DNA from 3 places in the Mesorhizobium sp. B2-4-7 genome. Region 2 is predicted to be linked to each of the others. Evidence: riboswitches for the same ligand, from Rfam matches in the RefSeq annotation. Region 2 holds a riboswitch; each other region holds the start of a gene.

Region 1 (10,362 bases), on a different contig from region 2:
CCGAAAAGGTGATGCCGCATTACAACGTCATGGGCGTCGCCAAGGCCGCACTCGAGGCCAGCGTGCGTTACCTCGCCGTCGATCTCGGCGCCAAGAAGATCCGCGTCAACGCGATCTCGGCGGGCCCGATCAAGACGCTGGCCGCTTCCGGAATCGGTGACTTCCGCTACATCCTGAAGTGGAACGAGTACAATTCGCCGCTGAAGCAGACGGTCACGCAGGAAGAGGTCGGCGATTCCGGCGTCTATTTCCTGTCCGACCTGTCGCGCGGCGTCACCGGCGAAGTGCATCATGTCGATTCCGGCTATCACGTCGTCGGCATGAAGGCGGTCGACGCACCTGACATTTCGACAGTCAAGGATTAACTCCTCCGCCTATCCTCCGCCCAGGCCCTGGCCCGACCTCCGGAAGACCTGATGTACCCGCTGGTTTATATCGTGCGCCACGGCCAGACCGCGTGGAATGCCGAATTCCGGCTTCAGGGGCAGGCCGATACCGACATCAATGCGCTCGGCCGCGAGCAGGCGAGCGCAAATGGGCATCGGCTGGCTGACCTGATCTCCAATCCCGCAGAGTTCGATTTCGTCGCCAGCCCGATGCGGCGCACGCGCGAGACCATGGAGCGCATTCGCGCCGCCATGAAACTCGACCCCGCTGCCTATGGGACCGATCCCCGCCTTGTTGAAGTGAATTTCGGCGACTGGCAGGGTTTCACCTTTGCCGAGCTGGAGACGCAATTTCCGGGTGCGAGCAGGACGCGTGCGCTGGACAAATGGAACTTTCAGCCGCCGGGCAAAGATGCCGAGAGCTACCAGATGCTGCTCGAACGGGTAAAGCCGTGGTTCGACGCGCTCGAGCGCCAGACAGTCTGCGTGACGCATGGCGGCGTCATGCGCACCTTGTTTCGCTTCGTGCTTGACATGGCCGAGGACGATGCGGCGAAGCTGGCGATACCGCAGGACCGCGTGCTCAAGCTGGAAGGCGACACCTTGGGATGGCTTTAGGCACCCGGCACGATCCAGGAAGGCTCATGCAGGCCGCCGGCGCAGGTGCATAAAACGGCTGTAACGGCTCAACAAACGCCGAACAGCCGATTTGCATTGGAAGCCTAGTCGGAGTCGCTGTCAGGCAACTGCATATCGGTGACCACGTTTTCGCCATTGGTCACGTCATAGGCGATGACGATGTCCATGCCGGGCTTCAGCGCGTCGAGATCGGTTTCCGCGTTCAGCTTGTAGGATTTGCCGTCGTCCAGCGTCAGGGTCAGCGCGTCCTTGTCGATCTTCTTGATCAGGCCTTCGGTCTGCCCGGCGAAAGCGGCGGTGCAAAGCAGGAATGTGGCGGCAACAGCGCCAATCAGGGTACGCATCATCGTCCTCTTTGGTATTGCGCCGGCATGGGTAGCGGCGGATCCTCAACGGCGAATGGAGCAGAGCAGAAACCAATCGAATGTGTCAAAACTAAATCCGAAGATCACGGTTTGACCCCTGTGGAAAACGCCAATAGAAGGCAGGCTTCAGTCGGCTCCGATGCCGGGCAAGGCACTTTGCGATGTCTCACAACACGTTCGGCCATCTTTTCCGCGTCACCACCTGGGGCGAAAGCCATGGGGCCGCATTGGGCTGCGTGGTCGACGGCTGCCCACCCGGCATCCGCTTCACGCGTGACGAAATCCAGGCCGAACTCGACAAGCGCCGGCCCGGCCAGTCGCGCTTCGTCACGCAGCGCCGTGAGCCTGACGAAGTGAAGGTGCTGTCGGGCTTCATCCTTGACGATGACGGCGAGACGATGATCACGACAGGTACGCCGATCTCCATGCTGATCGAGAATGTCGACCAGCGCTCGAAGGACTATGGAGAGATCGCCCGCCAGTACAGGCCGGGCCATGCGGACTACACCTATGACGTCAAATACGGCGTGCGCGACTATCGCGGCGGCGGCCGATCCTCGGCGCGCGAGACCGCGGCTCGGGTCGCCGCCGGAGCCCTCGCCCGCAAGGTCGTGCCGGGCATGGTGGTGCGCGGTGCACTGGTATCGATGGGTGAGAAGTCGATCGACCGCGCCAACTGGAACTGGAATTTCATTGGCGACGCGGACAATCCGTTCTTCACGCCGGATCCGGCGTCCGTTCCCGTTTTCACGAGCTATCTCGACGGCATCCGCAAGGCGGGTTCCTCCGTCGGCGCCGTGATCGAGATCGTCGCCGACGGCGTTCCGGCCGGCCTCGGCGCGCCGATCTACGCAAAGCTCGACCAGGATATCGCATCAGGCCTGATGTCGATCAACGCCGTCAAGGGCGTCGAGATCGGCAACGGCTTCGAGGCCGCCCGCATCACCGGCGAACAGAATGCCGACGAGATGCGCATCGGCAATGACGGCCAGCCGGTGTTCCTGTCCAACAATGCCGGCGGCATCCTTGGCGGCATCTCGACCGGCCAGGCGATCATCGCCCGCTTCGCCGTCAAGCCGACGTCTTCAATCCTGACGCCCCGGAAGTCGATCGACAAGGACGGCAACGACGTCGAAGTGATGACCAAGGGTCGCCATGATCCGTGTGTGGGCATTCGCGCCGTACCGATCGGCGAGGCGATGGTTGCCTGCGCAATCGCCGACCATTATCTGCGGCACCGAGGACAGACAGGCAAGGAAGGCAGTAGGGCAGTAGGGCAGTAGGGCAGTATGTTAAGCTGCCCGCGAGACGAGCAATTTTTCCTTTCCCCTACCGCCTTACCGCCCTATTCCCCTACTCCCTTGCGAGCGAAGCGAGCATTCCATGTCTTACGACCAGAAGAAGATCGTCGAAGCAATCCGGGCCTTCGAGCGCGGCGAGATCGTCGTCGTCATGGATGATGACGGGCGCGAGAACGAGGGCGACCTGATCGTCGCCGCCGTCCATTGCACGCCGGAAAAGATGGCCTTCATCGTGCGCAACACTTCGGGCATCGTCTGCACGCCGATGCCGCGCGAGGAGGCCAAGCGCCTCAACCTTGCGCCGATGGTCGCCGACAATGATTCGGCGCACACCACCGCCTTCACGGTTAGCGTCGATTTCAAGCACGGCACCACGACTGGCATTTCAGCTGACGACCGCACGCTGACCGTGCGCAATCTCGCCAACGGCAATGTCGGCGCCTCCGATTTCGTCCGCCCCGGCCACATCTTCCCGCTCATCGCGCGCGAAGGCGGCGTGCTTATGCGTTCGGGCCATACCGAGGCGGCCGTCGATCTGTGCAAGCTCGCCGGCCTGCCGCCGATCGGCGTGATCTCGGAACTGGTCAATGATGACGGCACCGTCAAGCGCGGCCCGCAGGTCGCGGCTTTTGCCGAGGAGCACGGCCTCAAGCAGGTCTCGGTCGCCGACCTCATCGCCTATCGGCAACGCAAGGAAACACTGGTCGAACGCGTGGCATGCTCCGAGATCGACACGCTCGGCGGCAAGGCGCAAGTCTTCACCTACACGCTGCCCTGGGATTCCATGCATCATGTCGCCGTCGTCTTCGGCGACATCCGCGATGGGGAAGAGGTGCCTGTGCGTCTGCACTCCGAGGACGTGGTGACCGACGTCTTCGGCACCAGCCACCGGCTGGACGCCATCATGAAGGCGATGGGCGAGCGCAAGCGCGGCGTCATCGTCTATCTGCGCGAGGGCTCGGTCGGTGTCGCCCACCAGGAGCGCAACCGGCCGGCGAGCGGCGACGGGGAGGACCACGAAGAGGCGCGCCGCCGCGAGAATGAATGGCGCGAGATCGGGCTCGGTGCTCAGATCCTGAAGGATCTCGGCATTTCCTCGATCAATTTGATCGCCTCGCGCGAGCGCCACTATGTCGGCCTCGAAGGTTTTGGCATCCACATCGCCAAGACCGAGATTCTCTAGGTTCGACGGCGGCAATAGCGTCCGATCCGCTGAACCGGACGCGTCATGGTTCATTCCGCGGCAGCGACGGCCGCTTCACACCCATCCAACTCGCATTTGTGAGTGGCAAGACTGCGCTGGCCGAGCAGCACCGTGACCAGCGCGATGCCGCCCGCGACCACCGAGACCCAGAACCCGTTCTGGGCGCCGAACGCATCCACCACCGCGCCGGCGGCGAAAGAGCCCAGCGCCATGCCGATGCCGATTCCCGTTGTCACCCAGGTAATGCCCTCGGTCAGCATCGCTTCCGGCACATGCCGTTCGATCAGGCCGAATGCCGTGATGAAAGTCGGCGAGATCGCCACGCCGCTGATGAAGACGGTCAGCGCCAAAATCGGCACGCTGTCGGCGGTGAGCGGCAAAATCGTGCTGACTGCGATGATGGCGACCGCGACGGTCAGCTGGCGCTGTAGCGGCGTCTTGAGGTTGAGCGCGCCGACCACGATGCCCAACACGAACGATCCCAGCGCATAGACGCCGATCACCAGGCTTGCGGCACCGGCTTGGCCGAACTCGTTGGTGATCGCCACGGTGCTCACTTCCGTCGTCGCGAAGGTCGCGCCGATGAAGATTAGGGCGAAGGTGATGATCTGTACCGGCCGCAGGCGGATTGCCGAGCCAGTCGAACCATGGTCCACCGGCCGCACTTTCGGCTCGGTCGATCGCTGCAGGATGAATGCTATCGAGCCCAAAGCGAGAAACAACGTGCTCGCCAGCATGCCTGCTTCCGGAAACAGCGCCGCACTGAGGCCCACCGACAGCGACGCGCCGGCGATATAGACCAGTTCGTCGGCCGCCGATTCGAAGGCGAAGGCGGTGTTCATCTCCGGCCGGCCGCGAAAAAGCTCGGTCCAGCGCGCGCGCACCATTGCCGGCATGCTGGGCATGGCCGCTGCCAGCAGCGCCGACACGAACATTGTCCATACCGGCCAATCCTGATTGGCCGACGCAATCAGCAGCAGGAATGCCAGCACGGAGATGATGGTGGTGGGCACGACGATCCATGTCTGGCCGAGGCGGTCGACCAGCCTGGAGATCTGCGGCGCCAGGAAAGCGTTGGCCAGCGCGAATGTCGCCGAGACGGCACCCGCCAGCCAGTATTCGCCACGCGTCTGCGACAGCATCGCCACGATGCCGATCGGCGCCATGGCGACCGGCAGGCGCGCCATGAAGCCTGCAGCGGCAAAGCCCTTGGCGCCAGGGGCTCGAAAGATCTCGGAATAGGGGTTCTGCATGGTCCGTTCCTCGACAAAAGGCGATTCGGAAATTACATACGATGCGTATGAATACTAAATAGATCATACGTCGCGTATGTCAATTGGCATACGTGACGTATGTGGATAAGGCCAGAAGAGATGCACAAGCCCCGCAGGGAAATGATCGCCGAAACGCGCGCCAAATTGATTGCCGCGGCCCGGCATGCGTTCGGAACGATCGGTTATGCCGAGGCATCGATGGATGATTTCACCGCATCGGCCGGGCTGACGCGCGGTGCGCTCTATCATCATTTCGGGGACAAGAAGGGGCTTTTGCAGGCGGTTATCGCCGAGATAGACGCCGAGATGGCGGCACGGGTGAATGAGGTTGCAGCGAAAGCACCGACCCGCTGGCAAAGCTTCGTCGACGAATGCACGAGCTACATCGAAATGGCGCTGGAGCCGGAAATCCAGCGCATCATGTTTCGGGACGGTCCGGCCGTGCTGGGGGATCCCGCGCAATGGCCGAACGCCAATGCCTGCGTCGCGTCGATGACCGATCACCTGACGACGCTGCAGGGCGACGGGGTGGTTGTCCCGGGCGTAGACCCCGAGACCGCGGCACGGCTGATCAACGGGGCGAGCAGCCAGGCGGCGCAGCGGATCGCCAATTCGAACGACCCGGAAGCGACGTCGAAGACCGTGGTGGCGGCATTCAAGCAACTGCTCGAAGGATTGTTGAGGAAGGATGCCGGAGCCGCCTGACGACGGCAGGCCGCCGGCAGCGCGCTGCGCATGCCGTATCGGCAATCAAATCAAGGGTTTGTCAGACTTTTCGCATGTTGCCGCCTTGAGGCGTGCGATCGTTGATTTGAGCGGAACTTCGCCCTGTCCGCAAAACGTCTCGCTCATGATCAGCTCGGGCAGCGGCAGCCGCCGCCCCCAGCCATGTGTTTCGAGGTCCGGTTTCGGCGCGAACTCCGAGACACGGCCGACACAGAGATAGGCCACCGGCGTCACATGCCCGGGAATCGACAGAAGGTCTTTCAACGCCTGCGCCTCGATAATGCTGACCCAGCCGACGCCGACGCCTTCGGCGCGCGCCGCCAGCCAGAAATTCTGCACCGCGCAGACCGTGCTGTAGAGATCCATCTCGGGATTGTGCCAGCGTCCCAGCGGCGAACCCTGTGAGCGTCGGCGGTCGCAGGTGATACAGATATTGAGCGCGCTTTCGCAGATGCCTTCCAGCTTGAGCTTGCGGTAGAGCGCCCGCCGCTCTTCCTCGATCGCCGGCAATTCCTGCTCGCGCGCCGCGAGGAACAGGTCGCGCACCTGTTCCCGTCGTTCGGTGCCACGAATGACGATGAAATTCCATGGCTGCATGAAGCCGACCGATGGCGCGTGATGGGCGGCAAGCAGCAGCCGCGCCAAGACCTCGTCGTCGACGGCCTCTGATGTAAAATGGCTGCGAACATCGCGCCGCGTGAACATGGCGCGGTAGACCGCATCGCGCGCCATCTGGTCGAATCCGTCACCCACGGGGATGGTCATATTGTCCGGCATCGCTTGTCCCCTTGCGATTGCAATCAACTGCCGTCCGCCTGACCATGCGGATGACGATGCCTGCCAGGCCGGTCTTCTGGCTCGGGATCAACCCGCATCCGGCGCCTTCCCGTCATCGACAGTGGCATTTACCGGCGCGGTCCCCCTTACAGCGTTGGGCACGCCACGGTATCAAACCGTGTTCCCGATTCTCCCGCTCGCGGCGGGCACCAGGCAGTGGCCGGGACTTTACGACGAAGCCCCTGCGCCGCCAATCCCCGCGGCGACGCGAACGGACGCAAGCGCGATTTTCCCCAACCATCAGGCCGCAACGCATGGCCATCGCCGCGCCAGGGCACTAGATAGGGAGCATGGCCACTCGTCTCTACACCCATCCGATCTTCCTCGAGCACATCACGCCACCCGGCCATCCGGAGCGGCCGGACCGCTTGCGCGCAATCGAGCGCGTGCTCGACGACGAGGCTTTTGCCGCGCTCGATCGCCTCGAGGCGCCACAAGGCGACGAGGCCACCATTCTCTACGCGCATCCCGAGGATTTCGTCGAGCGGGTACGCGCCGCCATTCCCGATACGGGCATCGCCCGCATAGATGCCGACACAACGGCCAGCCCGAAGAGCTGGCAAGCGGCGATCACCGCGATCGGCGCCGCCAACGCCGCCGTCGACGACGTCTTTGCCGGCAGGGCAGACAACGTTTTCGTCGCCGCCCGGCCGCCCGGCCATCATGCGGAGAAAGCGACGGCGATGGGCTTCTGCCTGTTCAACACGGCGGCCATCGCCGCACGTTATGCACAGCGCAAACACGATATCGAACGCGTCGCCATCGTCGACTGGGACGTGCATCACGGCAACGGCACGCAGGATGTTTTCTGGGACGATCCGTCCGTGCTTTATTGCTCGACGCACCAGATGCCGCTCTACCCCGGCACCGGAGCAAAGAACGAAACCGGCGCCGGCAACATCGTCAACGCGCCGCTTGCGCCGCAGACCGGCAGCGAGGCGTTCCGCGATGCCTTCCTGTCGCGCGTGCTGCCCTCGCTCGACAATTTTGCACCCGACCTGATCATCATTTCGGCCGGCTTCGACGCGCATCATCGCGATCCGCTGGCCGAGATCAACCTGACCGAGGATGATTTCGACTGGGCGACCGGCCAACTCATGCAGCGCGCGGCGCGCCACAGCGCCAACCGGCTCGTCAGCCTGCTCGAGGGCGGCTACGATCTGCAAGGATTGGCATTTTCGGTCGCCGCCCATGTCGGGCGACTGATGAAAGGATGAATGATGGCTGGTGAAATCAACGAAGACGTCAAGGCGATGAGCTTCGAACAGGCTCTCGACGCGCTGGAGAAGATCGTCGATGATCTGGAGCGTGGCGATGTGCCGCTCGACCAGTCGATCAAGATCTACGAGCGCGGCGAGGCGCTGAAGGTGCATTGCGACCGGCTGCTCAAGGCGGCCGAGGACAAGGTGGAGAAGATCAGGCTGTCCCGCGACGGCAAGCCGGTCGGGACGGAGCCGCTGGACGCGGATTGAGGCACGCAGCCGTCTCTCTGGTTTTTGACACGATCATGATTGAGGATAGAACGCGTCCCGATTGAAACGGCTCCAGGACAAGAGGAGATACGGAAGCGATGTGCAGAAACATCAAGACCCTGTTCAATTTTGATCCGCCGGCGACCAACGACGAGGTGCGCGATGCAGCCCTTCAATTCGTTCGCAAGCTGAGCGGAACGACGCGGCCTTCGAAGCAGAACCAGCACGCATTCGACCATGCCGTCGAGGCCATCGCGGCGTCGGCGCGCGAGCTTCTCGATTCGCTTGAAACCAACCAGCATCCGCGCAATCGCGAGGAGGTTGCGGCCAAGCTGCGGGCGAAGGCGGCGATCCGCTTTGCCTGATCTGGCCAGAGCAGCCATCGGCCGCTGACAAGGAGAGTTCATGAGCTTCTTTCCCGGGAAGGATCCTGAAGCCGGCGATGCCTTTGCCGGCGACCAGATCGAATTGATGGTCATTCCGAACGCCAAGGACATTGGCGGTTTTCAGGTTCGCCGCGCCTTGCCGACCGCCAAAAGGCGGCTGGTCGGTCCCTTCATCTTCTTCGACCGCATGGGCCCGGCCATCCTGCGTGCCGGTCAGGCGCTCGACGTCCGGCCGCATCCTCATATCGGCCTGTCGACGGTCACCTACCTGTTCGACGGCAGGATCAGGCATCGCGATTCGCTCGGCACCGAGATGGTGATCGAGCCGGGTGACGTGAACCTGATGACCGCCGGCCGCGGCATCGTCCATTCGGAGCGCACGCCGGAAGAACTGCGCGGCGCGCCGATGTCGATCTCGGGGCTGCAGACATGGTTGGCGCTGCCGGACGGCAAGGAGGAAGTGGCGCCGGTTTTCGAAAACACCGCTGTCGCGCGGCTTCCCGACATCGACGCGGAAGGCGTCAGCGGCCGCATCGTTATAGGCGATTTCCAGGGGCTGCGTTCCCCGGTGCGAGCCGATTCCGAGACGCTCTACGCCGACCTCAGGCTGGCGCCCGGCGCCAGCGTGAAAATCCCTGCCGACGCGGAAGAACGCGCCATCTATACGCTGGAAGGCGAGGTCTCGATTTCCGGCGACGTGTTTCCGGCGGAACGGCTGCTGGTGTTCCGGCCCGGCGACGAGATCGTCGTATCCTCACAGGCTGGTGCCCATTTCATGCTGTTCGGCGGTGCTTCGCTGGGCTCGAAGCGCTACATCTGGTGGAATTTTGTCTCGTCCTCCAAGGAGCGCATCGAACAGGCCAAGCAAGAATGGAAGACCGGCCGCTTCGACATCGTTCCCGGCGATGAGGAAGAGTTCATTCCACTGCCGGAAGGCTGAGGAAATCGACGACGGGGCGTGCCTTTCGCGTCATTTGGCAGGCATTTACTTTCGCCTGCCGGCGGCCTATCCCGCGCATGAACAGAAGCTTGGGCCTACCCGTGAACGCAACGCCGCATACGCCGCTTCTCGACAAGGTCCGTATCCCGGCCGAGCTGCGCACGCTTTCCGAAAGCGAATTGCCGCAACTGGCATCAGAGCTTCGCCTCGAACTGATCGACGCGGTGTCGCGCACCGGCGGTCATCTCGGCGCCGGGCTTGGCGTGGTCGAACTGACCGTGGCGCTGCATTATGTCTTCAACACCCCCGATGACCGGCTGATCTGGGATGTCGGCCACCAGGCCTATCCGCACAAGATCCTGACCGGGCGCCGCGATCGCATCCGTACCCTGCGCCAGGAGGGCGGCCTCTCCGGCTTCACCCGCCGCACCGAGAGCGAATACGATCCGTTCGGCGCCGCCCACTCCTCGACGTCGATATCGGCCGGCCTTGGCATGGCGGCGGCGCGCGATCTTGCCGGCGGTCGCAACAATGTCATCGCCGTCATCGGCGACGGCGCCATGTCGGCCGGTATGGCCTACGAGGCGATGAACAACGCCGGCGCGCTCGATGCCCGCCTGATCGTCATCCTCAACGACAACGACATGTCGATCGCCCCACCGACCGGCGCCATGAGCGCCTATCTGGCGCGCCTGGCCTCTGGCAAGGCCTATGTCGGCCTGCGCGACTTCGGCAAGAAACTGACCTCGTATCTTGGCAAGCGTGCCGACCGTGCCATCACCAGGGCGGTCGAGCATGCGCGCGGCTACGTCACCGGCGGCACGCTGTTCGA
Region 2 (10,362 bases):
TTTCAACTGGGCAAACTACGAAGAACTCAAGAAAGTCGACCTCAAGGGCGAGACCCTGTCGATCTTCGGGCCATGGCGCGGCGAGGACGAGACCCTGGTGCGCGGCGTACTCGATTATTTCTCGGAAGCCACCGGCGCCGAGATCAAATATTCCTCCTCGGAAAATTACGAGCAGCAGATCGTCATCGACACGCAGGCCGGCAGCCCGCCCAACATCGCCGTTCTGCCGCAACCCGGCCTGATCCAGGACCTTGCTTCCAAGGGTCTCTTGACGCCGCTCGGCGACGACACCGCCAAATGGGTCAAGGACAATTACGGCGCCGGCCAGTCATGGGTCGACCTCGGCACCTTCAAGGACAAGGACGGCAAGCCGGGCTTCTTCGCCTTCCCCTACAAGGCCGACGTGAAGTCGCTGGTCTGGTACTCGCCGGACAATTTCGAGGAAGCCGGCTACAAGGTACCGAAGACGCAGGAAGAACTCGCCGACCTCGAGAAGAAGATTATCGCCGACGGCGGCACGCCATGGTGCATCGGGCTCGGCTCGGGCGGCGCCACCGGCTGGCCGGCGACGGACTGGGTGGAAGACCTGATGCTGCGCACGCAGTCTCCGGAAACCTACGACAAATGGGTGAAGAACGAGATCCCGTTCAACGACCCGGCCGTGGTCAATGCAATCAACATCTTCGGCAAGATCGCGACCGACGACAAGATGGTCGATGGCGGCGCCAAGGCGGTCGCGGCGACCGATTTCCGCGACAGCCCCAAGGGCCTCTTCGCGGTGCCGCCGAAATGCTACCTGCACCATCAGGCGTCGTTCATCCCGACTTTCTTCCCGGAAGGCACGAAAATCGGCCAGGACGCGGACTTCTTCTACTTTCCGCCCTATGCGTCCAAGCCCGAACTCGGCACTCCCGTGCTCGGCGCCGGAACGCTGGCGATGATCACCAAGGACTCGAAGGCCGCCCGCGCGTTCATCGAATTCCTTAAGATGCCGCTGGCCCATGAGATCTGGATGGCCGAAGGCGGTTTCGTGACGCCGTTCAAGGCGGTCAACAAGGATGCCTATGCCAGCGATGCGCTGCGCAAGCAGGGCGAGATCCTGGCCAATGCCTCGACTTTCCGTTTCGACGGGTCGGACTTGATGCCGGGCAAGATCGGCGCCGGCGCCTTCTGGACCGGCATGATCGACCTGGTCGGCGGCAAGTCGGCGCAGGACGTCGCCACCGACATCCAGAAGAGCTGGGACGCGATCAAGTAAGAGCCGCACCCGCGGAGGCCTAGGCTTCCACCTCCCGAGCGGATCCGGGCCAGTTGGCCCGGATCCGACCGGCCCCATCGCAACATCCCAGCCCGGCCAACCGGGACGGGTCAGATCCAGTCGTGACAGCGTAGACATTCCGGCATGCGGCGGGCACGGAGCCACACGCTTCCCTGCCTGCCCGCGCTCAACAACGAGATCGGCGCGCGGCGCAATCGCAAGGATCGTTTCCATCCTGGCGGGTCGTGCAGGGAGAGGGACCCATGGCGGCTCAGATTTTCTCGGCCATATTCGTCATCATCATCGGCGTCGGCGGCTGCGTCGCCTATTTCTGGGGCGCCAACAAACTGCTCGATGTCACCTTTCCCTCGCGCGGCGTCTCGGGTGCCGCCGCCGTCGACAATCTGCGCCGGCAAGGGCTGATCCGGCCCTGGCTGTTCGTCGGTCCGGCGATGATCATCCTGACCATCTATCTCATCTATCCGGTGGTCGAGACGCTGCGGCTGTCCTTCCTCGATCGCGGCGGCGCCAATTTCGTCGGCCTGGCCAATTATCAATGGGCTTTCGGCGACCGCGAGTTTCGCAATTCGATCCTCAACAATGTGCTCTGGCTGGCCGTAGTGCCCGCCGCCTGTACCTTCCTTGGCCTGATCATCGCCGTGCTTACCGACAAGATCTGGTGGGGCACGATCGCCAAGAGCCTGATCTTCCTGCCGCTGGCGATCTCCTTCGTCGGCGCCAGCGTCATCTGGAAATTCATTTATGAGTATCGCGGCGAAGGCCAGACGCAGATCGGAATCCTGAACGCCATCATCCAGCATTTCGGCGGCCAGCCGCAGGTCTGGATATCGCTGCCGTTCTGGAACAATTTCTTCCTGATGGTGATCCTGATCTGGATCCAGACCGGCTTTGCCATGGTCATCCTGTCTTCGGCGCTGCGCGGCATTCCGGAAGAGACGCTGGAAGCCGCCGTCATCGACGGTGCCAATCCGTTCCAGATCTTCTGGAAAATCATGGTGCCGCAGATTTGGGGCACCATCGCCGTGGTCTGGACCACAATCACCATCCTGGTGCTCAAGGTATTCGACATTGTCCTGACCATGACCAACGGCCAATGGAACAGCCAGGTGCTGGCCAATCTGATGTTCGACTGGATGTTCCGTGGCGGCGGTGATTTCGGCCGCGGCGCGACAATCGCCATCATCATCATGATCGCGGTCATTCCGATCATGGTCTGGAACATACGCCAGGCCAACAAAGAGACGGGAGGACATTGAGATGACCGTCGCGACCGGAAACTCCTTCGCCAGCCGCTTCGGCGTTCACATCGCCGTGCTGGTCTTCGTTGCGATCTGGACCATGCCGACGCTCGGCATCCTGGTATCGTCGCTGCGCGACAAGGACCAGATCATCGCCTCGGGCTGGTGGAACTCGTTCGCAAGTTCGACCCAGACCGAAGCTGGACGCCTGCCGCCCGCCTCGGCGCAGGTCGAGAAGGACGGCAAGTTCGTCCTCCAGGGCAACATTTTCGGCGATGGCGCCAAGCGCGAGATCAGCGCCTTCGGCGTCAAGTCGGCGGCACCGACACAATATCCGGCCGGCACATCGGCCGATCTCGGCGATGGCGTTACCTTGCAGCTCAATGCCGACGGCAGCTTCGTCATGACCTCGCCCAAGGCGTTCGAGGGCGACCGCGGCCAGCGCGTCTACTATGCCTCCTCGGCGCCGCCGAAATTCACCACCGACAATTACAGGACCGTGCTGTTTTCGGAAGGCATCGGCCGCTCCTTCATGAACTCGCTGACCGTCACTATCCCGGCGACCGTCATCCCGATCCTCATCGCCGCCTTTGCGGCTTACGCTCTGGCCTGGATGCGCTTTCCCGGGCGCGCGCTTCTGATCGCGGTCATCATCGGCCTGCTGGTGGTGCCGCTGCAGATGTCGCTGATCCCGCTGTTGAAGCTCTATAACGGCGTCGGCGCCTTCTTCGGCGTGCCCTCCAAGACCTATCTCGGCATCTGGCTGGCGCATACCGGCTTCGGACTGCCCTTCGCCATCTACCTCTTGCGGAGCTACATTGCCGGCCTGCCGCGCGAGATCATGGAATCGGCGCGCATCGACGGCGCCAGCGATTTCGAGATATTCGTCAAGATCGTGCTGCCGCTGTCATTTCCCGTGCTGGCGTCCTTCGCCATCTTCCAGTTCCTGTGGGTATGGAACGATCTCCTGGTGGCGATGGTTTTCCTTGGCACGGAGGCGGATCAGATCGTGCTGACCGCCAAGCTCAATGCCTTGCTCGGCTCGCGTGGCGGCGACTGGGAGATCCTGACGACGTCGGCTTTCGTGACCATCATCGTGCCGCTGATCGTGTTCTTCTCTTTGCAGCGCTATTTCGTCCGCGGGCTGCTCGCAGGCTCGGTGAAAGGAGGCTGAAACCATGCAATCCGCTTTGAAAGCCAGTTCGAGGCCCGATCTCGCCGTCGATAGCGACTGGTGGCGAGGTGCCGTGATCTACCAGATCTATCCGCGCAGCTACCAGGACTCGAATGGCGACGGCATCGGCGACCTCAAGGGGATCATCGGGCGGCTGCCCTATATCGCCGCGCTCGGCGCGGACGCCATCTGGATCTCGCCCTTCTTCAAATCGCCGATGAAGGATTTCGGCTACGACGTCTCGGATTACTGCGACGTCGACCCGATGTTCGGCACGCTGGCCGATTTCGACGCGCTGACGGCGGAGGCGCACAGGCTGGGGCTGAAGGTGATGATCGACGAGGTGCTGTCGCACACCGCCGACATCCATCCCTGGTTCAGGGAAAGCCGATCGAACCGCAGTAATCCGAAAGCCGACTGGTACGTCTGGGCCGATCCCAGGCCGGACGGCACGCCGCCCAACAACTGGCTGTCGATCTTCGGCGGATCGGCCTGGCAATGGGACACCAGCCGCCAGCAATATTACCTGCACAACTTTCTCGCGGAACAGCCGGACCTCAATTTCCACAACGGCGAAGTCCAGGACGCGCTGCTCGACGTGACCCGCTTCTGGCTGGAGCGCGGTGTCGACGGGTTCCGCCTCGACACCATCAATTTCTACTTCCACAGCCAGGGGCTGGAAAACAACCCGCCGTTGCCGCCGGAGCAGCGCAACGACCAGACCGCACCCGCGGTCAATCCCTACAACTACCAAGACCACATCTACGACAAGAGCCGTCCGGAGAACCTCGGCTTCCTCGAACGCTTCCGCGCCCTGCTCGACGAATATCCGGCAACGGCCGCGGTCGGCGAGGTCGGCGATTCACAGCGCGGACTGGACGTTGTCGCGGCCTATACAGCCGGCGGCAAGCGCGTGCACATGTGCTATTCCTTCGACTTCCTGGCGCCGGAAAAGATCAGCGCCGCCAAGGTCCGTTCGGTGCTGGAAACCTTCGGCAAGGTTGCCAGCGACGGCTGGTCGTGTTGGGCCTTCTCAAACCATGACGTGATGCGCCCGGCCTCGCGCTGGGCCGCCAACGAAGCCGACCCGACCGCCTATCTCAAGGTTATCTCGGCATTGCTGATGTCCTTGCGCGGCTCGGTCTGCATCTATCAGGGCGAGGAACTGGGGCTCGGCGAAGCCGAATTGCGGTTCGAGGATCTGCAAGATCCCTACGGCATCCGTTTCTGGCCGGAATTCAAGGGCCGCGACGGCTGCCGCACGCCGATGGTGTGGGACGGCAGCGCCAGGAATGGCGGCTTCTCCCAGGCAAAGCCGTGGTTGCCGGTGCCGGCCAAGCACCTGTCGCAAGCCGTCAATGTCCAGCAAGGCGACGAGCATTCGCTGCTCGAACACTACCGACGCTTTCTCGGCTTCCGCCGTGCCCATCCGGCGTTGGCCAAGGGCGATATCAATTTCATCGAAAGCCAGGGCGACACTGTCGCCTTCACGCGCCGCGCGGGCAACGAGCAGATCGTCTGCGTCTTCAACCTGGGATCCGGGCCAGCGGAGGTTGACCTTGGCGGTCGATCGCTGCAACCTTTGCCCGGACACGGATTTTCGGGACAGCAGAGCTCCGGCTCCATCCGCCTCGGCGGCTACGGCGCCTGGTTCGGGCGCATCGACTGAATTCTAGGGACCACTGGAGGGAAACATGGCCGATGTCACGCTGAGGCAAGTGAAGAAATCATACGGCAATCTCAACATTCTGCACGGCATCGACCTCGACATCAAATCGGGCGAGTTCATCGTCTTCGTCGGGCCGTCGGGTTGCGGCAAGTCGACATTGCTGCGCTCGATCGCAGGGCTCGAGGAGATCACCTCGGGCGAGCTCAGAATAGCCGGCGAGGTGGTCAACGACGTGCCGCCGTCGAAACGCGGCATCGCCATGGTGTTCCAGTCCTACGCGCTCTATCCGCATATGACGGTCTACGACAACATGGCGTTCTCGATGAAGATCGGGAAGGAAAGCAAGGCCGAGATAGACAAGCGCGTGCGCCAGGCGGCAGAGATCCTGCAGCTGACCAACTATCTCGACCGCCTGCCCAAGGCGATGTCGGGAGGCCAGCGCCAGCGCGTGGCCATCGGGCGCGCCATCGTGCGCAACCCGAAGGTGTTCCTGTTCGACGAACCGCTGTCGAACCTCGACGCCGCGCTACGCGTCGCCACCCGCATCGAGATCGCCAAGCTCAAGGAATCGATGCCCAACACCACCATGATCTATGTCACCCACGACCAGGTCGAGGCGATGACGCTGGCCGACCGCATCGTGGTGCTGAAGGAGGGCCATATCGAGCAGGTCGGCACGCCGATGGAACTCTACAAGAAACCCGGCAATCTGTTCGTTGCTCAGTTCATCGGCTCGCCGGCCATGAACATCCTGCCGGCGACCATCGACAAATCGGGCAATCCGACCGTCATCAGTCATGTCGGCGGCCGCAAGGCTACGGTGCCGATCGCGACGCCGGCCTCGGCCAAGGGCGCGTCGGTGAGCTTCGGCGTGCGGCCGGAGGACCTGACGATCGCCGGCGGCACGGACTATCTGTTCGAAGGAACGGTGGATTATGTCGAGCAGCTCGGCGAGGTGCAACTCGTCTATGTCGACATCGGCCGCGCCGACCTGCCGCTGGTGACCAAGCTGCCGGGCAATGTCGAGGTCAAGCGCGGGGCGACGCTGCGGCTGAGCGCCGACGCCGGAGACCTTCATATCTTCGACGCGGATGGCCGATCCTTCGCGCTGCACGAGACGGAAGCGAAAGCGGCCTGAGAGCAGGCCATGAATTAATTGCCGGTCACGCAAAAAAGGAGCGGCGGGCAAAGCCCGCCGCTCCTGTTTGGTGTCAGCTTCGGCTGTTAGTGGCCGAAGAGATTCCGGTCACTGCCCTGAGGGGCGGACTTGTGTTCATCGCCCGACGAATTGAGCAGCTTGTAGACCGGCGAGCCGCTGTCGCGGATCGAAGCCGTGTGCGCATTGTCGACCGAGGTGACGGCAGGCTGGTTGGCGCCATTGGAGCCATAGTTGTCGCTGCTGGCAAAAGCGCTGCCCGAAACGGCCAGGACGGCGGCGGCAGCAAGGATGATCTTTTTCATTTCAAGTCTCCTGAATTCTCAAATTCCACCGCAGAGGCGGGCTTGCCCGCCATCTGCTGCAGGATCGGCTGTTAGTTGTTGCCGAAGAGGTTACGGTCGGCACCCTGAACAGGTGCCTGGGCAGCCGGAGCCGACGTCTTGGTCGAAGCGGTGTATGAGCTGTCCGTCGAAGTGGCCGCGGGCTGGTTGGCGCCATTGGAGCCATAGTTGTCGCTGCCGGCGAAAGCGCTGCCCGACACGGCCAGGACGGCGGCGGCAGCAAGAGCGATCTTCTTCATTTCAAGTCTCCTGAATTCTCAAATTTCGCCAGGACGGCGGAAGGCCCGCCGTCAACTGGAGATCGGCTGTTAGTTGTTGCCGAAGAGGTTGCGATCGGCACCCTGGACAGGCGTCTGGGCAGCCGGTTCCGACTTCTTGGTCGAAGCGGTGTACGAGCTGTCGACGGCGGTGGCCGCAGGGGCATTCGAACCATAATGGTCGCTACTAGCGAAGGCGCTGCCGGAAACAGCCAGAAGGGCGGCGGCAGTGAGAATGATCTTTTTCATTTTTTGATACTCCAGTATTTTTCCGTCCGTCTAGCGGCGTGTCTTGGGAGGAAATCGCGTCGTTCGGACAGCCCCGATGTGGGAAAGCCATACCGCCATTTCCAATCACGAAGTTTTTCCGTGTGGACCAAGTTTCCACCACTTGAAATTGTGCCAGAGCCTTCTACATTCGTTTTTTCCATTTGTTATCAAATAGTTATTCTAACAGACGGCGCGATCACCAACTGTGTCGAAGGCCCAGTGTTCACACCGTCCTGCACGCATCGTCAACAGAAACGAACCGTTCGGTTCGATTTTAGAGGGCGCTAACAGTCACTTTTCGAAACCGTTAACCTTTTTTGCCTCCGCCACGAGACGGAATCCGAGGCGGCGACCTGAGGCTTTCTGCCCTGCAACGGCGGCCGCGCCGTTTCCAATGCGTGTCGCGCGGCATGGATGCGATGTCGTTTTCATGCCGACGACAAGTCGGCGATCATGGTTAGATCCTGCCATCTCAGGTGCCGCCGCGTGACGACGAGGCGGAGAATTGGGAAGCCGGTCAGAATCCGGCGCTGCCCCCGCAACGGTGGTGGAGTTCAGGTCGCAACGGGAGACCACTGGGCAAAGGCCTGGGAAGGTGTCGCGACAGTCCGCAAGGACAGCTCCAGAGCCCGGAAACCAGCCCGAGATGTTGGACTCGACTGATCGCGGCGGGCGGTCAAGAGGCGGATGGTGCATGTCCGGCGCAAGCCGGCGCGCGGCTTGATCCTTCCTCTCTCCCCTCCGTTCAGTCCTTCGATGCGAGGACAGGACTTCAATGCGAGGACAGGACATGGATGCGCGCAACGACATGCTGAAACGGCTGCAAGGCCGCAGGGACGGCTTCTCGCTCGAGCAGCCCTTCTATACCGATCCCGACTACTTCAAGCTCGACATGGAGCTGATCTGGTACCGCGACTGGCTGTTCATCGGCCATGATTGCGAACTGCCCCGGCCCGGCAGCTTCATCACCGTGCAGATCGGCGACTATCCTGTGGTGCTGGTGCGTGACCAGAAGGGCAACATCAACGCCTTCCACAATTCTTGCCGCCATCGCGGCAGCCGCGTCTGCAACACAGACAAGGGCACGGCGGCGAAGCTCGTCTGCCCCTACCATCAGTGGACCTATGAACTGGACGGCAGGCTGCTGTTCGCCAGGCAGATGGCCGAGGGTTTCGACAAGAGCCAGTTCGGCCTGAAGCCGGTCGCCTGCGAAAGCGTCGGCGGCTACATCTTCATTTGCCTCGCCGACGAGCCGGCGGATTTCGCGCCGATGCGGACGATGATCGAACCCTATTTGCTGCCGCATCGGCTGCGCGAAGCAAAGGTCGCCTTCGAGAGCACCATCGTCGAGAAGGGCAATTGGAAGCTGGTCTGGGAAAACAACCGCGAATGCTATCATTGCGCCGGCAACCATCCGGAGCTCTGCAAGACCTTCCCGGAGGCGCCGACCGTGACTGGCGTGCAAGACGCCGACAGCGACCCGGAGATGCTGGTGCACTGGGCCAAGTGCGAGGCGGCAGGCCTGCCGAGCAGGTTCCGCATCGACCCGGCCGGACAGTACCGTGCCACCCGCGCGCCGCTGCTGCGCGATGCCGTCAGTTATACGATGACGGGAAAACGCGCGGTCAAGAAGAACCTGTCCGACGGCGTTGGCACCGACCGCATCGGCTCCTTGCTGCTCTATCACTATCCGACGACCTGGAACCACATCCTCGGCGACCACGCCGTCACGTTCCGCGTGCTGCCGATCAGCGCCACCGAGACTGCGGTGACGACCAAATGGCTGGTTCACAAGGACGCGGTCGAGGGCGTCGACTACGACCTCGCCGAACTCACCCATGTCTGGACCGAGACCAACGGCCAGGATCGTCGCATCGTCGAGGAAAACGCCTTCGGCATCCTGTCGCCGGCCTATGAACCCGGCCCCTATTCCGAACTGCACGAAGGCGGCGTCATCCAGTTCGTCGACTGGTACGCGCGTTTCATCGGTCCGCGCCTCGCCGAAGACGGCCGGCCGGCCCTGCGCAGCGTTGCTTGAGAGGTGAGGGATGAATGCGATGACGGATCTCGGCCTCTATCGCCATCTCGATCAGATGGCGCCCTGGAACGACAGGCTCCAGGTGCTGGAAGTGATCGGCGTGAGCGACGAGGCGCCTGATGTAAAGACTTTCACCTTCCGCTCCGACAACCAGACCTGGTTCCGCTACAAGCCGGGCCAGTTCGTGACGCTGGAACTGCCGACAGCGGATCGGTTGCTGATGCGCACCTACACGCTGTCGTCTTCGCCTTCACGGCCATTCTCGATCGCGGTGACGGTGAAGGCGCAGGCCGGCAGCACCGGCACACGCTGGATGTTCGACCATTTGAGGCCTGGTTCGCACGTCAAGGCGTATGGGCCGGCCGGAGACTTTTCGCTGCACAGCCACCCGGCGGCCAAATATCTGTTCATCTCGGCCGGCTCCGGCGTGACGCCGATGATGTCGATGCTGCGCTGGCTGAATGACTGCGCGCCATGGACCGATGTCGGCTTCGTCAACTGCGCACGCCGCCCCGAAGAGATCATCTTCCGCAAGGAGCTGGAATTGCTCGGCAGCCGCATGCCCGGCCTGTCGCTCGGTTTCATGATCGAGGAGCGGTCGAGCCGGGAAGGCTGGTTCGGCCATATGGGCCGCATCGACGCCATCCGGCTGCCGCTTCTGGCGCCCGATTTCCGAGAGCGCGAAATCTTCTGCTGCGGCCCCGACCCCTTCATGCGTGCCGTGCGCGGCATGCTCGAAGCCGCCGGCTTCGACATGGCGAGATACCATCAGGAGAGCTTTGCAGCGCCGCTGGTGGAGGAAATCCCGGCGCCGTTCGCCTCGCCGACTGGAGACGGCGCAGCCATTCCTGTCGAAGCCGCGACGCCGATCCGGTTCTCGATTTCGGATGTCGATGCCGCATGCGTCGCCGGCCAGACGGTGCTGCAGACGGCGCGC
Region 3 (10,362 bases), on a different contig from region 2:
CGCCAGGCACGATTGCGAGGTCGATGGCGCGCCATTCGGAGGGGCCGGCTTCGATCGCCTCGCAGACGGCCGCCGCCATGGCGAAGACGCCTGGATCGCCCCCGGAGACGACGGCGACATTGTGACCTTCGGCCGCCTTCGCCAGCGCCTCGTTGGAGCGGGCAAGCTCTTCGCGATTGTCGGAGGCGATGCGGGTCTGGTCCGGGCGCAATTCCAGCCGGTCGAGATAGGGCTTGTAGCCGTAGAAGAAGCTTGCCTCGGCGACGGCGTGGCTCGCCTGCGGCGTCACCTGATCGGCGTTGCCGGGTCCGAGCCCGATGACCGTGAGGCGGCCGCTCATGCGCCACCCGCCGACGCGACAGGGCGTCCGGACCAGCCGGCGACGAGCACGATAGCGAAATAGGGCGCCTTGTCGTCCGGCTTGTCGGTGAGCCGCATCGAGACGCTGCCCGGCATGGTGCCGCGCTCGACATAGACGGCGCGTGTCAGCTTGCCGGTGGCCTCCAGCGCCCGCCGGATTTTGGGCAGGTTGCGGCCGACCTTCATGATGACGGCGGCATCGGTGTCGGCGAGGCGCCGGGTCAGTTCGAACTCGCTCATCGTGCCCGGCAGCACGGTCAGCACGTCGTCACCCTGGACGATCGGCAGGCCGGTCGCCGACCAGCAGCCCGACATGGCGGTAACGCCGGGAATGACCTCGGTCGGAAACCGATGGGCGAGGCGCACATGCAGATGCATGTAGGAGCCATAGAAGAGCGGATCGCCTTCCGACAGCACGGCGACCATCCTACCGGCATCCAGATGACCGGCAACGGTCTCGGCGGACTCCTCGTAGAAGGCCGATATCTGCGCGCGGTAATCGTCGTGATCCTTGTCGATCTCCGTGGTCACGGGATAGAGCAACGGCAGCTCCAGCATGTCGGGCCGGAAGCGCGTCTCGACGATGGCGCGCGCATTGCTGTTGTTGCCGCGCTTGGCGAAATACGCCACCACATCGGCCTCGGCCAGCGCACGCGCGGCCTTCAGCGTCAACAGTTCCGGGTCGCCGGGACCGGTACCGACGCCGACCAGGCGGCCCCTCGAGCCGGTTTTGGGGAGCGCGTTCACAGGCCGGGCCTCGCGAGAGAATTGAGGGCTGCCGCGGTCATGGCGCTGCCGCCAAGCCTGCCGCGCACGATTGCATAGGGTACGCCGTAGGAATTCTGCGCCAGCGCGTCCTTCGATTCGGCGGCACCGACGAAGCCCACCGGCATGCCGATGATGGCGGCCGGTTTCGGCGCACCGTCGCGCAGCTTCTCCAGAAGATAAAAGAGTGCGGTCGGCGCATTGCCGATGGCCACCACCGAACCGGCAATGCGCTCGCCCCACAGGTCGATCGCGGCGGCAGAACGTGTGTTGCCGATCGTCCTGGCGATTTCATGCGTGCGCGGGTCGCGCAAGGTGCAGATCACCTCGTTGCCGGCAGGCAGGCGGGCGCGGGTGACGCCGTGCGAGACCATTTCGGCGTCGCAGAAGATCGGCGCGCCGGCGGCAAGCGCGGCCCGTGCGGCGGCAACGAAATCGCTGGAGAAGACAAAATCCTTGGCGGCTTCCACTTGGCCGCAGGCGTGGATCATGCGGACCGCGACATCGGCCTCTGCTTCGGAAAAGCGCGCGAGATCAGCCTCGGCGCGGATGATGGCAAAGGAGCGTTCGTAGATCGCCGTGCCGTCGTGGATGTAGTCGTAGGCGACCATTGTCATTCCTGTCGATAAGCCTCTGCGATGCCGGCCGGCCCCAGCCTTGTCAGGCAGGCGGCGGCGGTCTCGCCCTGATAGCGTGCGCTGCGGATTGCCGCCGCGACGCGGCCGATGCCGCGCGCGGCGTCATAGCCCGGCCTGTAACCGGCAGGAAGGGCCTTTGCCGTCGCGTTCACGACAAGTCCGGCTCCATTTTCGCCGCCGACCACAGTCAGCGCCGCTGGGCCGGGATGCGCGCAGCCCTTGGCGCAGCCCGAAACATGCAAGGTGAAGTCGAGGCTATCGGCGTTTTCGGTGGCAATCGCCTCGGCGATGTCGCGCGTGGCGATGCGACCCGAGGCGCAAGCCGGCGCGCCGGGACAAGCAGCGATGCGCGTGCGCGGGTCGGTGGGGGAGGTGACGAAGCCGAGGGTGGCGGCTGTTTGCTGGAGGGAAGGATTGGCGGCTGGTGGCTGGCCGAGGAAGAGCAGGGCGCGGCCCGGGGCGAGGCGGATTTCTGACGTGCCGAGAGTGACGGCGCTTTGAGCGAGGGCGATGAGCCTTTCGGTGGGCATGCTGCCGTAGGGGAGACCGATGCCGAGGGCGTGGCCAGTGTTCAAGTCGAAAACGCCAATCGGCGAGCGAGGGTGTTCTACGGCGCCCCCCTCTGTCCTGCCGGACATCTCCCCCACAAGGGGGGAGATTGGCGGTTCGGGCGCCGGCTCTCCTTCTGCATCCGAGGAAATTGGCAAAGGCGAGCGTGAATGAGCAATCTCCCCTCTTGAGGGGGAGATGTCCGGCAGGACAGAGGGGGGCGCCTCGCGCAAACTTGTCAGGCATAGCCAACCCGCCAGAGACACCAACTGCCGCTCCGACAAATCCCTTGCGTGAGCATCGCGGCCTTTCTCGGCGATCATCCTTAGAGCCGCGACGGCTATATCACGAGCCACACCTTCATCAGCAACCGCGAGCAGCCTTGCATTCCGCCCGTCACCGGCAACCGACACCCGCCAGCGGATTCCCGCCTCGGTGCTCGCCGCCTTCAGCCGCACGTCGGCCGTCACAGCATCCATCGTGAGTTGCCCGCCACCGTCGACAACGACCGAAACCTTCGGCCCGAGCCGCTGCGTCAGCCCGGCGTCCTCGACCGCTTCCCTGATCCGATCAGCCAGCGGCCTGGGGTCGGCGATCTCCTGCGGATCGATGCCGGCCAGTGGTCCGGTCTCCACTGGTACGCCAGTGCGGACCACAATGCCCAGCGCATCGACTTCCTTCGCCAGCAGGGTTGCACTTTGCGTGGTCAATCCGCGTATTTGCAAGCTGCCGCGCGCTGTCACTTCCATGATGCCGTTGCCGTGCCGCAGGGCGGATTCTGCCAGCCCGATCAGAAGCTTCGGCGACAATCCTCCGGCGACCGGGTTGAGCCGCACCAGCAGGCCGTCGCCGGTCTGCATCGGCGCCGAAAGGGCCGGGCAGGCGCCGCGTCGGGAGTAGGCGTTCATGCCGCCAACTCCCGTGCCTCGGCAATCAGTGCCGCGAGGTCGTCGTCGATCGAATTGCGCAAGGGATGCCAGAGGCCCCGCCGTCGCGCCGACAGGAGGCGTTCGGCAATGGCTTTCGCGGCGGCCGGGTTTTCGCGCAGGATGAAGGCGCGGACGTCCGCATCGCCGAGATAGGCATCGTGCACGGCGTCTATCAGCGCGCCCGGTATGGCCTGCGTGGTTTCGGCGAAGCCAACCAGCCGGTCGACGGTTTCGGCGAATTCCGAGGCGCCGCGCGGGCCGTGGCGCATCTGGCCCGCTATGAAGCGGGCGTTGACAGCGCGGGCGCGCACGACGCGCGTCACAGCCTCACTAAGTGAACGCGGCTTCGGCCTCTGCGGGTCCGTCGTGTCCAGCACGATAACGTCGGCATTCCTGCCAAGCGCTGCAAGGGCGGCCGAAAAGCCGCCGATAAAGGCGACATCGGCGGAGCCTTCGAGGATGTCGCGGCCGGGATCGTCGCCGGTGTGGACGAGAAGATCGGCCTCGGCGATGCGGTTCTCGAAAGCGCCGGGCGCGGCGATCCCTTCACCGCCGGCGCCGCCATAGGCATGCGATGTGGCATCGAGATAGGCGCGGCCGATTTCCTCGCGCGCCGCCCAGTCGCCGCTCGACAGGATTTCCTCGACGCCAGCGCCGTAAGTGCCAGGCGAGGTGCCAAAGATGCGCGGGCTGATCTTGCCCTCGGCGCGGGTCCTTGCGGCGAGCGGATTTTCCGAATCGTCCTCGTCGCGCGCGGCAACGGCGTTGGCAGCGGCATCGATCAGCGCGATCTGGGTCGGGAACATGTCGCGGAACAGGCCCGATATGCGCCAGGTGACGTCGACGCGCGGGTGGCCAAGCGCTGCCGGCGCCAACACCTCGATGCCGGTGACGCGGCCTGTGGCGGCATCCCATTGCGGGCGGCAGCCCATCAGCGAAAGCCCCTGCGCGATCTCCTCGCCGCCGGTGCGCAAAGACGCCGAACCCCAGAGGTCGATGATCAGCGAGCGCGGCCAGTCGCCATGCGATTGCATATAGGCGCGCACCACTTCCTCGGCGGCAGCCTTGCCGATGTCGTAAGCCGTCGGCGTCGGCATGGCGCGCGGGTCCGACGTGAACAGGTTGCGGCCGGTGGGCAGAACGTCGGAACGCCCGCGCGCGGGCGCGCCGGCCGGGCCCGCGGTGACATGACGACCGTCGAGCGCGGCAAGAAGGGCGGCCTTTTCGGCCTCGGCGCTTTGCCGGCGCATAAGGTCGGGCTCTTCGTCGGGCGCGCGGCCGTAGACATGCAGCCCATCCTTGATAGCGAAATCCTTCAGGTCGCAGAGCCAGGCATCGATGCGGCGCAGGGCCTCGTCCGGCGCGTCGGTGCGGGCAACGCCGGCCTCCGCGGCGAGGCCCGTCGTCTGCGCGGTTTCGACGATCAGACTGGCCAGACGGTCGCGGCGGCGGCGGTCGAGACCGTCAGCCTGGGCGTATTCGTCGACCAGCCGTTCGAGCCTGTGCTGGTTCTTGTCCAATCCGGCGCCGGTGAGCGGCGGCGGCAGATGGCCGAGCGTGACGGCGGCGATCCGCCGCTTCGCCTGCGCCGCCTCGCCGGGATTGGAGACGATAAAGGGATAGATGACGGGCAGGGGACCGGTGACGATCTCGGGGAAGCAGCTTTGCGAAAGCGCAACCGTCTTGCCCGGCAGCCATTCCAGCGTGCCATGCGCGCCAACATGGATGAGCGCATGGACGCCGAGCAATTTGCGCAGCCACAGGCCGAAGGCGAGCAATGCATGGCGCGGCGGCAGCGTCGGGTCGTGATAGTCGGCGCGGCGGTCGGCCGAGCGGCCGCGATCGGGGGCGAGGGCCACGGTGATGTTGCCGAAGGTCGCGGCGCGGAAGGGGAATTTGGCGGCGGGCAGCGCTTGAACACCCCCCTCTGTCCTGCCGGACATCTCCCCCGCAAGGGGGGAGATTGGCAGTTTAGACGCTGGAGCTACTCTTGCAACGTTGGAGATTGGCGAAGACAGAGATGACGGCGTAATCTCCCCCCTTGCGGGGGAGATGTCCGGCAGGACAGAGGGGGGTGCCTCGCGCAAACCTGTCTCGCCTTCGGCTTTGCCCCAAGCTGCTTCTACGGCAGCAATTGCTGCGCCCGGCAATTCCGTTGAGAAGGCAAGGTACTCATCCAACTCCAACCCAGCCTTGCTGCGCTCCAGCGCATCCAGCAACGCACGCGACGTTTGGGGAATTCCCTCAACTACATAGCCCTGTTCCTGGAGGTCGTGCAGCATCGCCAGCACGCTGGATGGCACATCCAACCCGACCGCATAGCCGGTGCGGCCGGGAGCGCTCGGGTAATCGGGGATCAGAATGGCGACCTTGCGCTCGGCGCGCGGCGTTTCCCGAAGCCTGATGAAGGCCGCGACCCGGTCCGCCACCTGTTCGACGCGATCGGGCTCCGGCCGGTTGGCAAAGGCGCGGTGGCCGAGCGCGGGGTCGGTCTCGCTTTCGCCCTTGAACGAAACGGCGCCGGCGAGGATGCGGCCGTCCAGTTCGGGCAGAACGACATGCATGGCGAGGTCGGCGGGGGCCAGCCCGCGCTGGTTCTTCTCCCATACGTCGCGGCGGGTGGTGGCGACGATGACCTGGAAGACGGGAACGCCGGCGCGGTCGAACAGGGTTTCGACGCCGGGTTCGGCGCCGGACGCGAAAGCGGTCGCGGTGATGATGGCGGCGGGCTTGGGCTGGGCAATCGCGGTTTCAACAAAAGCCAGAGATTCCGGGTCTTTCAGGCTGGAGACAAAGATCGGCACCGGCAGCATGCCGCGCTGCCGTAGCGCCTCGAAAAGCGCGTCGATGGGCGCGACATCGGCGGCGAGCAGCATCGAGCGGTAGAAGAGGATGGGAATCACGGGTGGGTTGACGTTGCCGGCGTCGAGTTCCGTCACACCCCCCTCTGTCCTACCGGACATCTCCCCCGCAAGGGGGGAGATTGCTCTTTCATCGACGATTTCGCCTATCGCGGATGGTCGAGATAAATCCCTGTCCAAGGGGACAGAAGAGGAGCCGGCCTTGATGACAGCCGATCTCCCCCCTTGCGGAGGAGATGTCCTGCCGGACAGAGGGGGGTGTGAAGGATCGTCAACATTCGATAAGTACGGCTTCTCCACGACTCCGCGCCCCGGCTCATAAAACCCGGCTTTCGGCACGCTTACCGGCTCGGCAATCTCGCCATCAGACCCCGCCAACCGCGCCAGCCTGCGCACCAGCGCGCTCATATTGGCCGGGCCGCCCTGGCGGAAATAATTGAGCAGCCCGTCCAGTTCCTCGCGCGGCAGCGTCGAGGCTTCGATCAGCCTGATATCCTCGTCGTGGCTTTCACCGGGAAGTAGTGCCAGCTTTATGCCGCGCTCACGGGCAACCACGGCCAACTGGTCGCAGCCGTAGCGCCACCACTCGTAACCGCCGAGAATACGCACCAGAATGACTTTGGCGTGACGGGCGACGCTGTCGATCCAGAGGTCGACGGACATGGGGTGGCGCAGGTCGCGCAGCGCGGCCAGCCGCATCGTGGGCAGCCGATCGGCGTCGCCTTTCCAGGCCGCTGCCAGTCCGGCCAGGTCGCTGTCCGTAAAGGACAGCGCCACCATTTCCGCCGGCGTCTGCCGCAGATCGACCGGCTCGGCGAGATCGTCGAGCGAGGCGGATGTGGTGGTGAGGATGTGCATCGCGGTCGGTGTTGCCTCAGCCGGCGAGGATATGCTCGATCGCCGGGCGGTTCAGCCCCTTGAGGCCGATGACGACCAGGCGCGAGCGGCGGTCGTCGTCAGCCGTCCAGGCGCGGTCATAATAATGATTGACGCGCGGACCGACCGCCTGCAGCAACAGCCGCATCGGCTTGCCGCCGACCTCGACGAAGCCTTTCACCCGCAGCACGTTCTCCTGTTCGGCGGCGGTCGCGACGCGCTTTGCCAGGTCGTCCGGGTTGGCGATCGAGGGGATGTCGACGATGAACGTATCGAAGTCGTCGTGCTCGTGGTCGAAGGCGCCGTCATGATGGGACTTGCGGTTCTCGATGTCGTCCTCGACGGCGAGGCCTAGCCCGAGCAGCACGGACGGATCGACCTTGCCATGAGCCGTCGGCACGACCTTCACGGCGCGGGCGGAGTGTTCGCCAATGATGGCGTTGGCGCGAGCCGAACCTGCGGCATCCATCAGGTCGCTCTTCGACAGGATGATGAGGTCGGCGCAGGCGATCTGGTCCTCGAACACCTCCTCGACGGGGTCGTCGTGGTCCAGTGTCTGGTCCTGCGCGCGTTGCGCCTGCAGGGCGTCCATGTCGTTGGCGACGCGCCCCTCGGCCAATGCCGGACCGTCGACCACGGCGATTACGCCGTCGACTGTCACCCGGCTCTTCACTGTCGGCCACTGGAAGGCCTGGACCAGCGGCTTGGGCAGAGCCAAGCCTGAGGTCTCGATCAGGATGTGGTCGACCTTCGGCGTCAGCGACAGGATCTGGTCGAGCGCCGGGACGAAATCGTCGGCGACGGTGCAGCAGATGCAGCCATTGGCCAGTTCGACGATGTTTTCCTCCGGGCAGGTGTCGATGCCGCAGCCCTTGAGGATCTCGCCGTCGATTCCGATGTCGCCGAATTCGTTGACGATGATGGCGATCCGCTTGCCGCCCGCGTTCTCCAGGAGATGGCGGACCAGCGTGGTCTTGCCGGCACCCAGGAAGCCGGTGACCACGGTACAGGGGACGCGGGAGAGAGTGGCGGCGGAAACTGCGGCGGTCATGATCAGTCCTTCAGCATGTCGAGGGGAGGAATGCGGGCGACGAGGCCGCGCTTGAGGGAATCCGGGCGACCACGCCACGGAATGAGGCCGTTGGTCGAAGCGGCGAAGAGTTTCGCGCCGGTGACGAGATCGGCGCCGCTGGCGATGTTCAGGTCGCCGAAGACATAACTCCAGCAGCCGTCGCGAAGAATCGCCGCACTGAGACGGCGCTTGCAGTTGCCGAGGCATTCGACGGTGCGGACACGGACATTGTCGGCCGTTGCGGCTTGGCGCGTATCTTGAGCCAAAACTTCGCCGGCGCGGGGATGGGCATCGGAACCGGTCTCGTCGCGGCAGGAAGCGCAGATGATAACAGTGACGCCGGCCAAGGCGTCGCTATCGCCAGACAAGTCGCTATCGCCAGACAAAATGTCCGCTGTTTCAGCCGGGAAACTGCTGTCGCGTTCCAAATCGGGCTCCTTGCCCGGAAAACCCGCCGGGCGATCGGATTCTTATGTCTCAGACGGCAGGTCTCCTGGCTCGCGGGTCATCGCCTTCGTGCCGCCTTCCCGGGACCGTCCCAGTGGTTTTCGGCCTTGGCTCGTCGCTTACAGTTGCGGGGACAGCCGCGGATTTGAAATCGAGATTTCGCACCGCATTCCCTCTTGGCTCCTCCCTTTGCCGAGAGGAGACCGTCTGGAATGGATTTAGGCTCTTGCAGGCGGCGGTGTCAACGCGCGTCTACGACACGGCAATGTCGGCGAGCGGCTGCCCAAGGTCGCCGGCGGGCGTAACCTCGATCCGTTCGAGGCCGAGCCAGCCCTGCATCTGCGTCAATTCCTGGAAGAGTTGCGCGGCGGTTTCAGGCGGCGCGCTGGGCTCGGCATAGGCCGCGTGGACGCGTAGCACGCTGGCCGGCCGGTCGGCCTTGAGGTCGACGCGCGCCACGATCCTGTCGCCGAGCAGGAACGGCAGGACGTAATAGCCGTATTGCCGTTTTTCGGCAGGGGTGTAGATTTCTATGCGGTAGTGGAAATCGAACAGCCGCTCCGTGCGCGAGCGCTCGAAAACGACCGGATCGAACGGCGCCAGCAAGGCGCGGGCCTCGATTTTTCGTGGAATACGGGCCTCCTTATGGAGGTAAGCCGGTTTGTTCCAGCCCTCGACACGCACCGGCACCAGCTCGCCTGTTTCAACCAGCTCCTCCAGCCGGCCCTTCATGTCGGCCGGCGACAGGCGGAAATAGTCGCGCAGGTCGCTTGCTGTCGCGACGCCATGAGCGCGGGCGGATATCCGCAGCAATTCCCGATGCGCGTCCTCGGCAGACGGCACCGGCAGATCGAGGATCGCCCGCGGCAGTACGCGCTCGGGCAAATCATAGAAGCGTTCGAAGCCACGGCGGTGCGCGGTGGTGATGCGTCCTGCCCAGAACAGCCATTCGAAGGCATGCTTGGCGTGGCTCCAGCCCCACCAGCCGCCGGATCCTTTCTGGCCTTCGAGCGCGGAAGCGGCGATCGGGCCGCGCTCCGCGACCTCGCGGTAGATCTCTTCTATATAGGCGGCGTGCTCGCGGCCCCATTTGGCGAGACCCAGATACATTTCATCGCCACGCTCGGCGCGCTGCATGCGCCAACGCATCAGGGGATAGGTCTCGACCGGCAGGAAGGAAGCCTCGTGCGCCCAGTATTCGAAAACCGTGCGCTTGCGCGTGACGGCGGCGTTGTCGAGCAAGGCGAACGGGTAGGGACCAAGGCGCGAATAGAGCGGCATGTAGTGAGCGCGCACCACCGCGCTGACGGAATCGATCTGCAGCAGGCCGGTACGCGAGAGCACACGGGCGAAGTGGCGTCGGTCGGGCGTGCCGGCGGGGCGGGGATCAGTGAACCCTTGGGCGGCGAGCGCGATACGCCGGGCCGCGGCGAGCGAGATATTTTCCTTCATTCGGATGCGACTCTGATGGCTTGTTGAGCGTGGTTCGGACAGTTGATTCCGGCCATGCTAGCAGGGTTTTGGCGGCAACTCTGTCAGGAGAGAAAAGTGGAGTAAAAAGCGAAGGAAATCAAACAGGAGCGGATCGGACCAGTTTCTTCCCTTATGCCGTCCAGGCCAGTGTTTTGAACAAGGTTTGACTTGCTTCGCCGGAAGCGCTGCGCTAACCCTCGCCGCGTTGCAGCAAAGGCCCCTTAAAACGGTTCAGCGGTTAAACTGTCACGCTTCCGCAATGGGGTCTGGTGCTGTAATCAAAATGGATTGGCGCCAACGGAAAGCCGCAGCATGAACGCACTTCTCAGTTCGTACCTGCCCATCGTCCTGTTTATCGCAGTGGCGGCGGCTGTCGGCGTCGCGCTCATCGT

The links. Region 2 has a riboswitch for cobalamin ahead of FJ946_RS15605 (aromatic ring-hydroxylating dioxygenase subunit alpha). Riboswitches for the same ligand answer to the same signal wherever they lie in the genome.
Region 1: another riboswitch for cobalamin. It lies ahead of bluB (5,6-dimethylbenzimidazole synthase); the one in region 2 lies ahead of FJ946_RS15605 (aromatic ring-hydroxylating dioxygenase subunit alpha).
Region 3: another riboswitch for cobalamin. It lies ahead of FJ946_RS17930 (DUF1636 family protein); the one in region 2 lies ahead of FJ946_RS15605 (aromatic ring-hydroxylating dioxygenase subunit alpha).

What each region holds. Positions count from the first base shown of each region.
Region 1 covers NZ_VFVH01000001.1:664,282-674,643, reverse strand. The annotation lists gene fabI (enoyl-ACP reductase FabI) at 1-365, shown strand, start outside; gene FJ946_RS03415 (histidine phosphatase family protein) at 417-1,004, shown strand; gene FJ946_RS03410 (DUF1344 domain-containing protein) at 1,109-1,369, opposite strand; gene aroC (chorismate synthase) at 1,552-2,673, shown strand; gene ribB (3,4-dihydroxy-2-butanone-4-phosphate synthase) at 2,774-3,874, shown strand; gene FJ946_RS03395 (MFS transporter) at 3,925-5,148, opposite strand; gene FJ946_RS03390 (TetR/AcrR family transcriptional regulator) at 5,269-5,874, shown strand; gene bluB (5,6-dimethylbenzimidazole synthase) at 5,920-6,672, opposite strand; cobalamin riboswitch at 6,721-6,901, opposite strand; gene FJ946_RS03380 (histone deacetylase family protein) at 7,023-7,949, shown strand; gene FJ946_RS03375 (exodeoxyribonuclease VII small subunit) at 7,953-8,204, shown strand; gene FJ946_RS03370 (DUF2277 domain-containing protein) at 8,303-8,569, shown strand; gene FJ946_RS03365 (pirin family protein) at 8,610-9,530, shown strand; gene dxs (1-deoxy-D-xylulose-5-phosphate synthase) at 9,608-10,362, shown strand, end outside.
Region 2 covers NZ_VFVH01000004.1:500,783-511,144, forward strand. The annotation lists gene FJ946_RS15565 (ABC transporter substrate-binding protein) at 1-1,258, shown strand, start outside; gene FJ946_RS15570 (sugar ABC transporter permease) at 1,522-2,535, shown strand; gene FJ946_RS15575 (carbohydrate ABC transporter permease) at 2,537-3,691, shown strand; gene FJ946_RS15580 (alpha-glucosidase) at 3,696-5,360, shown strand; gene ugpC (sn-glycerol-3-phosphate ABC transporter ATP-binding protein UgpC) at 5,386-6,498, shown strand; gene FJ946_RS15590 (DUF680 domain-containing protein) at 6,585-6,821, opposite strand; gene FJ946_RS15595 (DUF680 domain-containing protein) at 6,893-7,099, opposite strand; gene FJ946_RS15600 (DUF680 domain-containing protein) at 7,169-7,366, opposite strand; cobalamin riboswitch at 7,845-8,047, shown strand; gene FJ946_RS15605 (aromatic ring-hydroxylating dioxygenase subunit alpha) at 8,178-9,425, shown strand; gene FJ946_RS15610 (hybrid-cluster NAD(P)-dependent oxidoreductase) at 9,445-10,362, shown strand, end outside.
Region 3 covers NZ_VFVH01000006.1:107,103-117,464, reverse strand. The annotation lists gene FJ946_RS17960 (precorrin-3B C(17)-methyltransferase) at 1-340, opposite strand, end outside; gene FJ946_RS17955 (precorrin-2 C(20)-methyltransferase) at 337-1,107, opposite strand; gene FJ946_RS17950 (precorrin-8X methylmutase) at 1,104-1,736, opposite strand; partial or broken gene cobG (precorrin-3B synthase) at 1,660-3,220, opposite strand; gene FJ946_RS17940 (cobaltochelatase subunit CobN) at 3,217-6,960, opposite strand; gene cobW (cobalamin biosynthesis protein CobW) at 6,977-8,029, opposite strand; gene FJ946_RS17930 (DUF1636 family protein) at 8,032-8,478, opposite strand; cobalamin riboswitch at 8,516-8,720, opposite strand; gene FJ946_RS17925 (winged helix-turn-helix domain-containing protein) at 8,750-9,949, opposite strand; gene FJ946_RS17920 (NADH-quinone oxidoreductase subunit A) at 10,283-10,362, shown strand, end outside.